One region of the Micromonospora sp. PRAS1 genome, then DNA from elsewhere that is predicted to be linked to it. Evidence: predicted binding sites of a transcription regulator. Region 1 holds the regulator's gene; the other holds the start of a gene.
What was found. Region 1 encodes HrcA, which represses chaperone genes, less so after heat shock. Its sites were predicted from a motif close to GGTTNGCACNCTCNNNNNGAGNGTGCNAACC; they were not measured.

Region 1 (4,365 bases):
GTGCTTCCAGCAGGCGACCCCGTACCCACCGACGGGTCGCTGCCCGTCTCCGCCCGTGCGGGCGTCGGCGAGCGGGGTTTCGGGGTGTACGTGCACGTGCCCTTCTGCGCCAGCCGCTGCGGCTACTGCGACTTCAACACGTACACCGCCGACGAGTTGGGTGGCGGGGCGAGCCGGGCGGACTACGCCGACACCGTGCTGGCCGAGCTGGCCCTGGCCGCGCGGGTGCTGGGCGACGCGCCACCCCGCCGGGTGGAGACGGTCTTCGTCGGTGGCGGCACACCCACCCTGCTGCCCGCCGACGACCTGGCCCGCATTCTCGACGCGATCGACCGCACCTGGGGGCTGGCGCCCGACGCCGAGGTGACCACCGAGGCCAACCCGGAGTCGGTCACCCCCGCCACGCTCAAGGAGCTACGGGCGGCCGGCTACACGCGGATCTCGCTGGGCATGCAGTCGGCGGCACCGGGCGTGCTCGCCGTGCTCGACCGCCGGCACCACGCCGGCCGGGCCACCGCCGCCGCCCTGGAGGCGCGCGACGCGGGGTTCGACCACGTCAACCTGGATCTGATCTACGGTACGCCGGGGGAGCGGGCCGAGGACTTCGCCGCCTCGCTGGACCAGGTCGTGGCCGCGGGGGTGGACCACGTCAGCGCGTACGCCCTGATCATCGAGGACGGCACCCGGCTGGCCGCCCGGATGCGCCGCGGCGAGCTGCCGTACCCCGATGACGACGTCGCGGCGGACCGCTACCTGGCCGCGGAGGCCACCCTCGGCGCGGCCGGTTTCTCCTGGTACGAGGTCTCCAACTGGGCCCGGACGCCGGCCGCCCGGTGCCGGCACAACCTGCTCTACTGGACCGGCGGCGACTGGTGGGGCCTCGGCCCGGGAGCGCACAGCCACGTCGGCGGCGTGCGCTGGTGGAACGTCAAACACCCCACGGCGTACGCGCAACGCCTGACCGCCGGTGAGTCACCCGGGCTGGCCCGCGAGGTGCTCACCGGCACCGAGGCGCAGATGGAGGAGGTCATGCTCCGGCTGCGGCTGGCCGCCGGTCTGCCGCTTGACGTCCTCGACGACGCCGGCCGGGCGGCGGCGGCCCGGGCGGTGGTCGACGGTCTGCTCGCGGCGCCCGCGCACGCGGCCGGCCGCGCGGTGTTGACCCTGCGCGGCCGGCTGCTCGCCGACGCCGTGGTGCGTGACCTGCTGCCGTGACCGGCGCACCGCCGGCCGGGCGGCGGGTCACTTGACCATGTTCACCGTCATCGGGTAGCGGTACAGCTGCCCCTCGTTGGCCTTCACCCCGGCGATGATGCCGAACACGATGCCGATGATCATCGCGGCGAAGCCGATGAGGACGCCGATGCCGATGCAGCTGAGGACCCAGCCCACCAGGGCGATGATCGACCAGAGCAGCTGGAAGTTCAGTGCGGCCACCGCGTGCGCGCGGACCGTCGGCGACTGGTTGCCACGGGCGATCATCGCGACCAGCGGCGCGATCCAGCCGAGCACACCGCCGCCGATCAACATCCCGGCGGCCCCGCCGAAGTGGGCGATCAGCACCCAGGTCTTGTCCTCGTTGTTGGCGTAACCGGCGGGCGGCCCGCCGTAGCCACCGGGCGGATAGCCGCCACCGGGTGGGGGGTAGCCGCCGGGCGGGGGGTAACCGCCGGGCGGGGGGTAACCGCCGGGTGGCGGATAGCCGCCAGGCGGCGGGTATCCGCCCGGCGGGGGATAGCCGGGCTGGCCTGACGAGCCGGAGAGTGGAGTGGTGGGTTCGTCGCCGGAGTTCGGGGGACGAGGTGGTTCAGTCATGGAGGTCACGGTAGGTGCCGGCGGCAACGGCGCACCATAGCGACACCGGCGCGTTCACGCCGCCGATCGGTCCGCCGGCCCGGCTGAGGTCTTGATCATCGCGTTGGCGGGGGCCCCGACGTAGACTGGCACTCGCTACAGTCGAGTGCCAGAGCATTCCGCTGCGGCCGTGGCACTCCGGACTCAGCTGCGACAGGAGGTGGGGAAGATGGGTCTCGACGACCGCAAGCTCGCCGTGCTCCGGGCGATCGTCGAGGACTACGTCGCCACCCAGGAGCCGGTCGGCAGCAAGGCGCTTGTCGAACGGCACCAGCTGGGCGTGTCGCCGGCCACCGTCCGCAACGACATGGCTGTGCTGGAGGAGGAAGGGTTCATCCGGCAGCCGCACACTAGTGCCGGCCGGGTGCCCACCGACCGTGGCTACCGCCTCTTCGTCGACCGGCTGAGCCGGGTCAAGCCGCTGAGCCCGGCCGAGCGCCGGGCGATCGAACGCTTCCTGGCCGGCGCGGTCGACCTCGACGACGTGGTGCACCGCACGGTCCGGCTGCTCGCCCAGCTGACCCGCCAGGTGGCTGTGGTGCAGTACCCGAGCCTGGCCCGCTCCCGCGTCCGGCACCTGGAGCTGGTGCCGATCTCCACCACCCGGCTGATGCTTGTGATGATCGCCGACACCGGCCGGGTCGAGCAGCGGTTGGTCGAACTGCCGGCGCCGATCCTCGCCGAGGACGTGCTCGACCTGCGCCGGCTGGCCAACGAGAAGCTGGTCGGCGTCCGGCTGTCGGAAACCCCGCCGCTGGTGCAGGCCCTCATCGACGAGTCACCGCAGGAACTGCGTCCGGCCATGACGACCCTCTCCACCGTGCTGCTCGAGACGCTTGTCGAGCGGCACGAGGAGCGGATCGCGCTGGCCGGCACTGCGAACCTGACCCGCGGCGGCCTGCTTGACTTCCACGGCTCCCTGCGACCCATCCTCGAAGCGCTCGAGGAGGAGGTCGTCCTGCTCAAGCTCATCGGCGAGGTGGAGCCGAGCACGCTACGGGTGCGCATCGGCGACGAGAACGAGATCGACAACCTGCGGGCGGCTTCGGTGGTCAGCACCGGATACGGCCCGGGCGCGACAATCGTCGGGGGGATGGGCGTGCTGGGACCGACCCGGATGGACTACCCCGGAACAATCGCCACGGTGAGGGCCGTGGCACGCTACGTGGGCGAGCTGCTGGCCCAGAACTGACCAGTCAGGGTCGGCGGTGACCGTCGACCGGCGTACGCGAGACGAACACGAGGACACGGGAACGCAGTGGCCAGGGACTACTACGGCATTCTCGGCGTGAGCCGGGGCGCCTCCGATGACGAGATCAAGCGCGCCTACCGCAAGCTGGCGCGGAAGTTCCACCCGGACGTGAATCCGGATCCGGAGGCACAGGAGAAGTTCAAGGACATCAACGCCGCGTACGAGGTCCTCTCGGACGATCGGAAACGGCAGATCGTCGACCTCGGCGGCGACCCGTTGGCGCCCGGCGGCGGCGGTCCCGGTGGCCCGGGTGGGCCCGGCGGGGCCGGTCCGTTCGTCGGTTTCCAGGACATCATGGACGCCTTCTTCGGCGGCGCCACAGGTGCCGGCCGGGGGCCCCGACCGCGGACCCGACCGGGGGCGGACGCGATCCTGCGGCTGGAACTCGACCTGCAGGAGACCGCCTTCGGCGTCGAGGCACCGATCACGGTCGACACGGCGGTGCTCTGCACCACCTGCTCCGGTGCGGGCACCGCGGCCGGCACCCACCTGGCCACCTGCGAGGCGTGCAGCGGCCGGGGCGAGGTGCAGTCGGTGCAGCGCACCTTCCTCGGCCAGGTGGTCTCCGCCCGGCCGTGCACCGTCTGCCAGGGCTACGGCACGACCATCCCGACGCCCTGCCCGACCTGCGCCGGTGACGGCCGGGTGCGCACCCGCCGCTCGCTGACCGTCAAGATCCCGGCCGGCGTCGAGGACGGCATGCGCATCCGCCTCGCCCAGCAGGGCGAGGTCGGCCCCGGCGGCGGCACCGCCGGAGACCTCTACGTCGAGATCCACGAGCGGCCGCACGACGTCTTCTCCCGCAAGGGCGACGACCTGCACTGCCGGGTCACCGTCCCGATGACCGCCGCCGCACTCGGCACCCGGCTGACCATCAAGACGCTTGACAGCGAGGAGCCGGTAGACGTCAAGGCGGGCACCCAGCCGGGCAGCACGCTGCGGCTGCGGGCCCGGGGCGTACCGCACCTGCGCGGCACCGGTCGGGGTGACCTCTACGTCCACCTGGACGTGCGTACCCCCACCAAGCTCGACGTCGAGCAGGAGCGGATGCTGCGGGAGTTCGCCAAGACCCGGGGCGAGGAGGTCGCCGAGCTGAGCAAGCAGGGCGGCTTCTTCTCCCGGATGCGCGACGCCTTCAACGGCCACGCCTGAGCGGCCCGCGTCGAGGCCGCCGCCCGTGTCCGCTCCGCTGTTCCTGGTCGAGTCGCTGCCCACCGCAGACTCGATGGTGCTCGACGGCCCCGAGGGGCACCACGCCG
Region 2 (4,365 bases), on a different contig from region 1:
CGGTTCCGCATCGTGCAGAGCCGCCGGCACGTCTGATCGTCGCGGTCGGGGGTTTCGGGGTCGGCCCCGGAACCCCCTGCTCCGCTCAGGCGGCGCGGCGCATCTGGAGTTCGCGGAGGGCGGGCACGGTCGGGTGCGGGACGCGGACGCCGGTGTCGGTGAAGCCCACCCGCTGGTAGGCCCGGTAGGCGCGGTCGTTGCCCACCACCACCTCGAGCATCAGCTCGTCGCGCCGGCACTCCCGGGACCAGGTCGCCGCCGCCGCGACCAGGTCCGCGAGCAGGCCGCTGCCCCGCCAGGCCGGGGTTATGTAGATCGCGTAGAGCAGGGTGACCCCGGGCTCGGTGGGGTGCACGATGCCCCCGATGTGGCCGACCAGCCGGCCGCCCGCGTCCGCGATGAACTGGGCGTTCGCGGTGCCGGTCGAGACCTGGGCGATCCGGGCGGCGTACTCGGCGTGCGGTCGGGCCGCCGCCTCGGCGAGCGTCTCCAGGAAGGCCAGCGGGGTGTCGGCGAGCATCTCCAGTCGCAGCGCGCGCATCCGGCCGGTGTCCGTGGGCCGGATGCGCCGGATGTTTGCGCACGGCAGGCTCGCCGCGTCCGCCACCCTTTTCATGCCCGCATACCTATCACAATGACGTACGACGATGTCGCCCGACGGAATGCGCCCGTTTTGTGGTCGTGCGCCATCGTCACTCCTCGTGTACCGTGCGATTTCGGTCACCGTTTCAGCGGTCGCCTCCGATCGCCGTGACGGTGCATTCGGATTGCCGGCGAGCCGGCTCTCCGAGGTAGTGGAACGCCGTGCAGAGTGAGGAAAACACCGTGGCACAGGGCACCGTGAAGTGGTTCAACGCCGAAAAGGGCTACGGCTTCATCGCCGTCGACGGCGGACAGGACGTCTTCGTTCACTTCTCGGCGATCGAGATGGACGGCTACAAGGCACTGGACGACGGCCAGCGGGTGGAGTTCGAGATCGCCCAGGGCCAGAAGGGCCCCCAGGCCGAGCGGGTGCGCGTCATCGCCTGAGTGCACACCTCACCCACCCCATCGGCCGACCGTCGGTGCGGGTGACGTGATCGCGGCCGGAGGGGGCTGCGGTCCGGGTACCTCACAAGGGAAGATCATGGGTCGATCCAGCCGTTGCTGAGGAGGCCCATGTCCGACCAGTCACCCCCGGCGGGTCCGCCGCTGTCGCCGTCACCCGGCGAGCCGGACCCCGCCACCGGTCGACCCGATCCACTGCCGGCTGACCCAACCGCTCCCGGTGCACCGCCTCCGGGCACGCCCGCCCCCGGTGGCAATTGGGGAACGCCGGCCGTCCCACCCGCCTGGGGCGGTCATCCCGGCGCGGGCGGTTCTCCGGCGCCGAGCGGTTATCAGCCGCCGGGCGGCTATCCAGCGCCGGGCGGTTATCAGCCGCCGGGCGGTTCTCCGGCACCGGGCGGTTATCAGGCAGCGGGCGGCTATCCCGGTTATCCGCCCTATGGCTGGTACCAGCCGGCCGGGTACGGTCTCGATCCGGCGGATCCGCTGGTCACCCCGCCGGCCGTCGGCATCGGCGGCTGGTTCGCCCGCTGCGCGGGGGCGGTCCGCCGGGGCTGGGCACTGCTGCTACCGATCATGCTGCTCACCCAGGTGCTGCCGGCGGTGGTGCTGTCGGTCTTCGGGCTGGCGGTGGACCCCTCGGCCCGCTGGGAGACCCAGCTGGCCGGTGACTCCGACGCGTTGCCGCCCACCTTCCTGGTCGACCTGGCCACCTTCATGAGCGTGCTGATCGGCGGCAGCCTGCTCATCGGGCTGGTGCAGTGCGTCGGTTGGGCCGCCGGCACCTGGGTGATCACCCGGCAGGCGGCCGGTCAGCCGGTCGAGTTCGGTGCCGCCCTGCGTTACGGCCTGCGCCGCGCTCCGGGCCTCTGGGGTTGGACGCTCGTCTTCATGCTGATCATGGCCGTCGGCTTCTGCCTCTGCTTCCTGCCCGGCGTGTACGCGGGGTTCGCGCTGGCCATGGCCGGTCCGGTCTACCTGTTCGAGCGGCGTGACCCGATCGGCCGGTCGCACCGGATGCTGCGCGATCGGCTCGGTCTGCTGCTCGGCCGGGTGGCGCTGGTGCTTGCGGCCGTGGTGGCGGTCTCGTTCCTCGCTGGCGCGGTGGAGTCGCTCGGGCTGCTGCCGTTCGGCGTGACGCCGTACGACTCCCCGGGCGCGACCGTCGGCGTCGTGCTGGTGATCAGCGCGGCGGCCCTGCTGTCGTTGCCGGCCCACGTCGCCCAGCTGGTCGGACTGGTCGTCACGTACGCCGAGCAGCGGGCCCACGAGGGGCCGGTGAACAGCGCCCAACTGGCGGCCGAACTCGGCTGATCCGGGCGGCCGAACTCGGCTGATCCGGGCGGCCGGACTCGGCCGATCCGGGCGGTCGTGCTTGCACTCGGCAGGGCAGAGTGCTAAACAAGTCATTGGCACTCGCATGGCGTGAGTGCCAATGGTCGGGGCGGTGGGGTCGCGGTCGCGCTCGTGGCAAAGGCCACGGGTGGGGCACGTGGCCGGTCGTCGCGGGCTATCCGGCCCGGCCGAGGAGACGTCGTCGTCGCCAGGTGGCGACGTCCCAAGGTGCGTACACCAGGCGGCCCATCCGGGGCACACACTCGGGTGGCCCGTGAGTGTCCAGGAGGACAACGCCGTATGGCCAAGATGATCGCGTTCGACGAAGAGGCGCGCCGCGGCCTCGAGCGGGGCATGAACCAGCTCGCCGACGCCGTGAAGGTGACCCTCGGCCCGAAGGGCCGCAACGTCGTGCTCGAGAAGAAGTGGGGTGCCCCCACCATCACCAACGATGGTGTGAGCATCGCCAAGGAGATCGAGCTCGAGGACCCGTACGAGAAGATCGGCGCTGAGCTGGTCAAGGAGGTCGCCAAGAAGACCGACGACGTGGCCGGTGACGGCACGACGACGGCGACCGTCCTGGCTCAGGCTCTCGTTCGCGAGGGCCTGCGCAACGTGGCCGCCGGCGCCAACCCGATGGCCCTGAAGCGGGGCATCGAGGCTGCGGTCGCGAACGTCTCGGAGGAGCTGCTGAAGCTCGCCAAGGACGTCGAGACCAAGGAGCAGATCGCCTCCACCGCCTCCATCTCCGCTGGTGACAGCAGCGTCGGCGAGATCATCGCCGAGGCGATGGACAAGGTCGGCAAGGAAGGCGTCATCACCGTCGAGGAGAGCAACACCTTCGGGCTGGAGCTGGAGCTCACCGAGGGCATGCGCTTCGACAAGGGGTACATCTCCGCGTACTTCATGACCGACCCGGAGCGTATGGAGGCCGTCTTCGACGACCCGTACATCCTGATCGCCAACAGCAAGATCTCGTCGGTCAAGGACCTGCTCCCGATCCTGGAGAAGGTCATGCAGTCGGGCAAGCCGCTGCTGATCATCGCCGAGGACCTGGAGGGCGAGGCCCTGGCCACCCTGGTGGTCAACAAGGTCCGTGGCACCTTCAAGTCGGTCGCCGTCAAGGCGCCGGGCTTCGGTGACCGCCGCAAGGCCATGCTTACCGACATCGCCATCCTCACCGGTGGCCAGGTCATCAGCGAGGAGGTCGGCCTCAAGCTGGACGCCGTCGGCCTCGAGATGCTGGGCCGCGCCCGCAAGGTCGTGGTGACCAAGGACGAGACCACCATCGTCGACGGTGCCGGCGACGCCGAGCAGATCCAGGGCCGGGTCAACCAGATCCGGGCCGAGATCGACAAGAGCGACTCCGACTACGACCGCGAGAAGCTGCAGGAGCGCCTGGCCAAGCTGGCCGGCGGTGTTGCGGTGATCAAGGTCGGCGCGGCCACCGAGGTCGAGCTCAAGGAGCGCAAGCACCGCATCGAGGACGCCGTCCGCAACGCCAAGGCCGCCGTCGAGGAGGGCATCGTCCCCGGTGGTGGTGTCGCGCTGGTGCAGGCCGGCAAGACCGCCTTCGACAAGCTGGACCTGGCCGGCGACGAGGCGACCGGCGCGCAGATCGTCAAGATCGCGCTGGACGCCCCGCTGCGGCAGATCGCCGTCAACGCCGGCCTTGAGGGCGGCGTCGTGGTCGAGCGGGTTCGCAACCTCGACCCGGGTCACGGCCTCAACGCCGCGACCGGCGAGTACGTGGACCTGCTGGCCGCAGGCATCATCGACCCGGCCAAGGTGACCCGGTCGGCGCTGCAGAACGCCTCGTCGATCGCCGCGCTGTTCCTCACCACCGAGGCCGTGGTGGCGGACAAGCCGGAGAAGGCCCCGGCCGCCCCGGCTGGCCCGGGTGGCGGGGACATGGACTTCTGAGTCCAGCTCCAACGCCGAGAAAGGGCGGACCGCGTCAGCGGTCCGCCCTTTCTGCTATGT

Region 2: a site for HrcA is predicted at 2,455-2,485, ahead of groL (chaperonin GroEL). Genes of this name have one in related genera too.

What each region holds. Positions count from the first base shown of each region.
Region 1 covers NZ_JCANNB010000027.1:39,290-43,654, reverse strand. Annotated here, with positions in the region: gene hemW (radical SAM family heme chaperone HemW) at 1-1,215, shown strand, start outside; gene AC507J_RS22885 (DUF4870 domain-containing protein) at 1,243-1,815, opposite strand; gene hrcA (heat-inducible transcriptional repressor HrcA) at 2,024-3,046, shown strand; gene dnaJ (molecular chaperone DnaJ) at 3,113-4,258, shown strand; gene AC507J_RS22870 (16S rRNA (uracil(1498)-N(3))-methyltransferase) at 4,284-4,365, shown strand, end outside.
Region 2 covers NZ_JCANNB010000013.1:145,749-150,113, reverse strand. Annotated here, with positions in the region: gene paaN (phenylacetic acid degradation protein PaaN) at 1-36, shown strand, start outside; gene AC507J_RS15065 (GNAT family N-acetyltransferase) at 86-616, opposite strand; gene AC507J_RS15060 (cold-shock protein) at 826-1,029, shown strand; gene AC507J_RS15055 (hypothetical protein) at 1,159-2,361, shown strand; gene groL (chaperonin GroEL) at 2,683-4,305, shown strand; gene AC507J_RS15045 (hypothetical protein) at 4,360-4,365, opposite strand, start outside.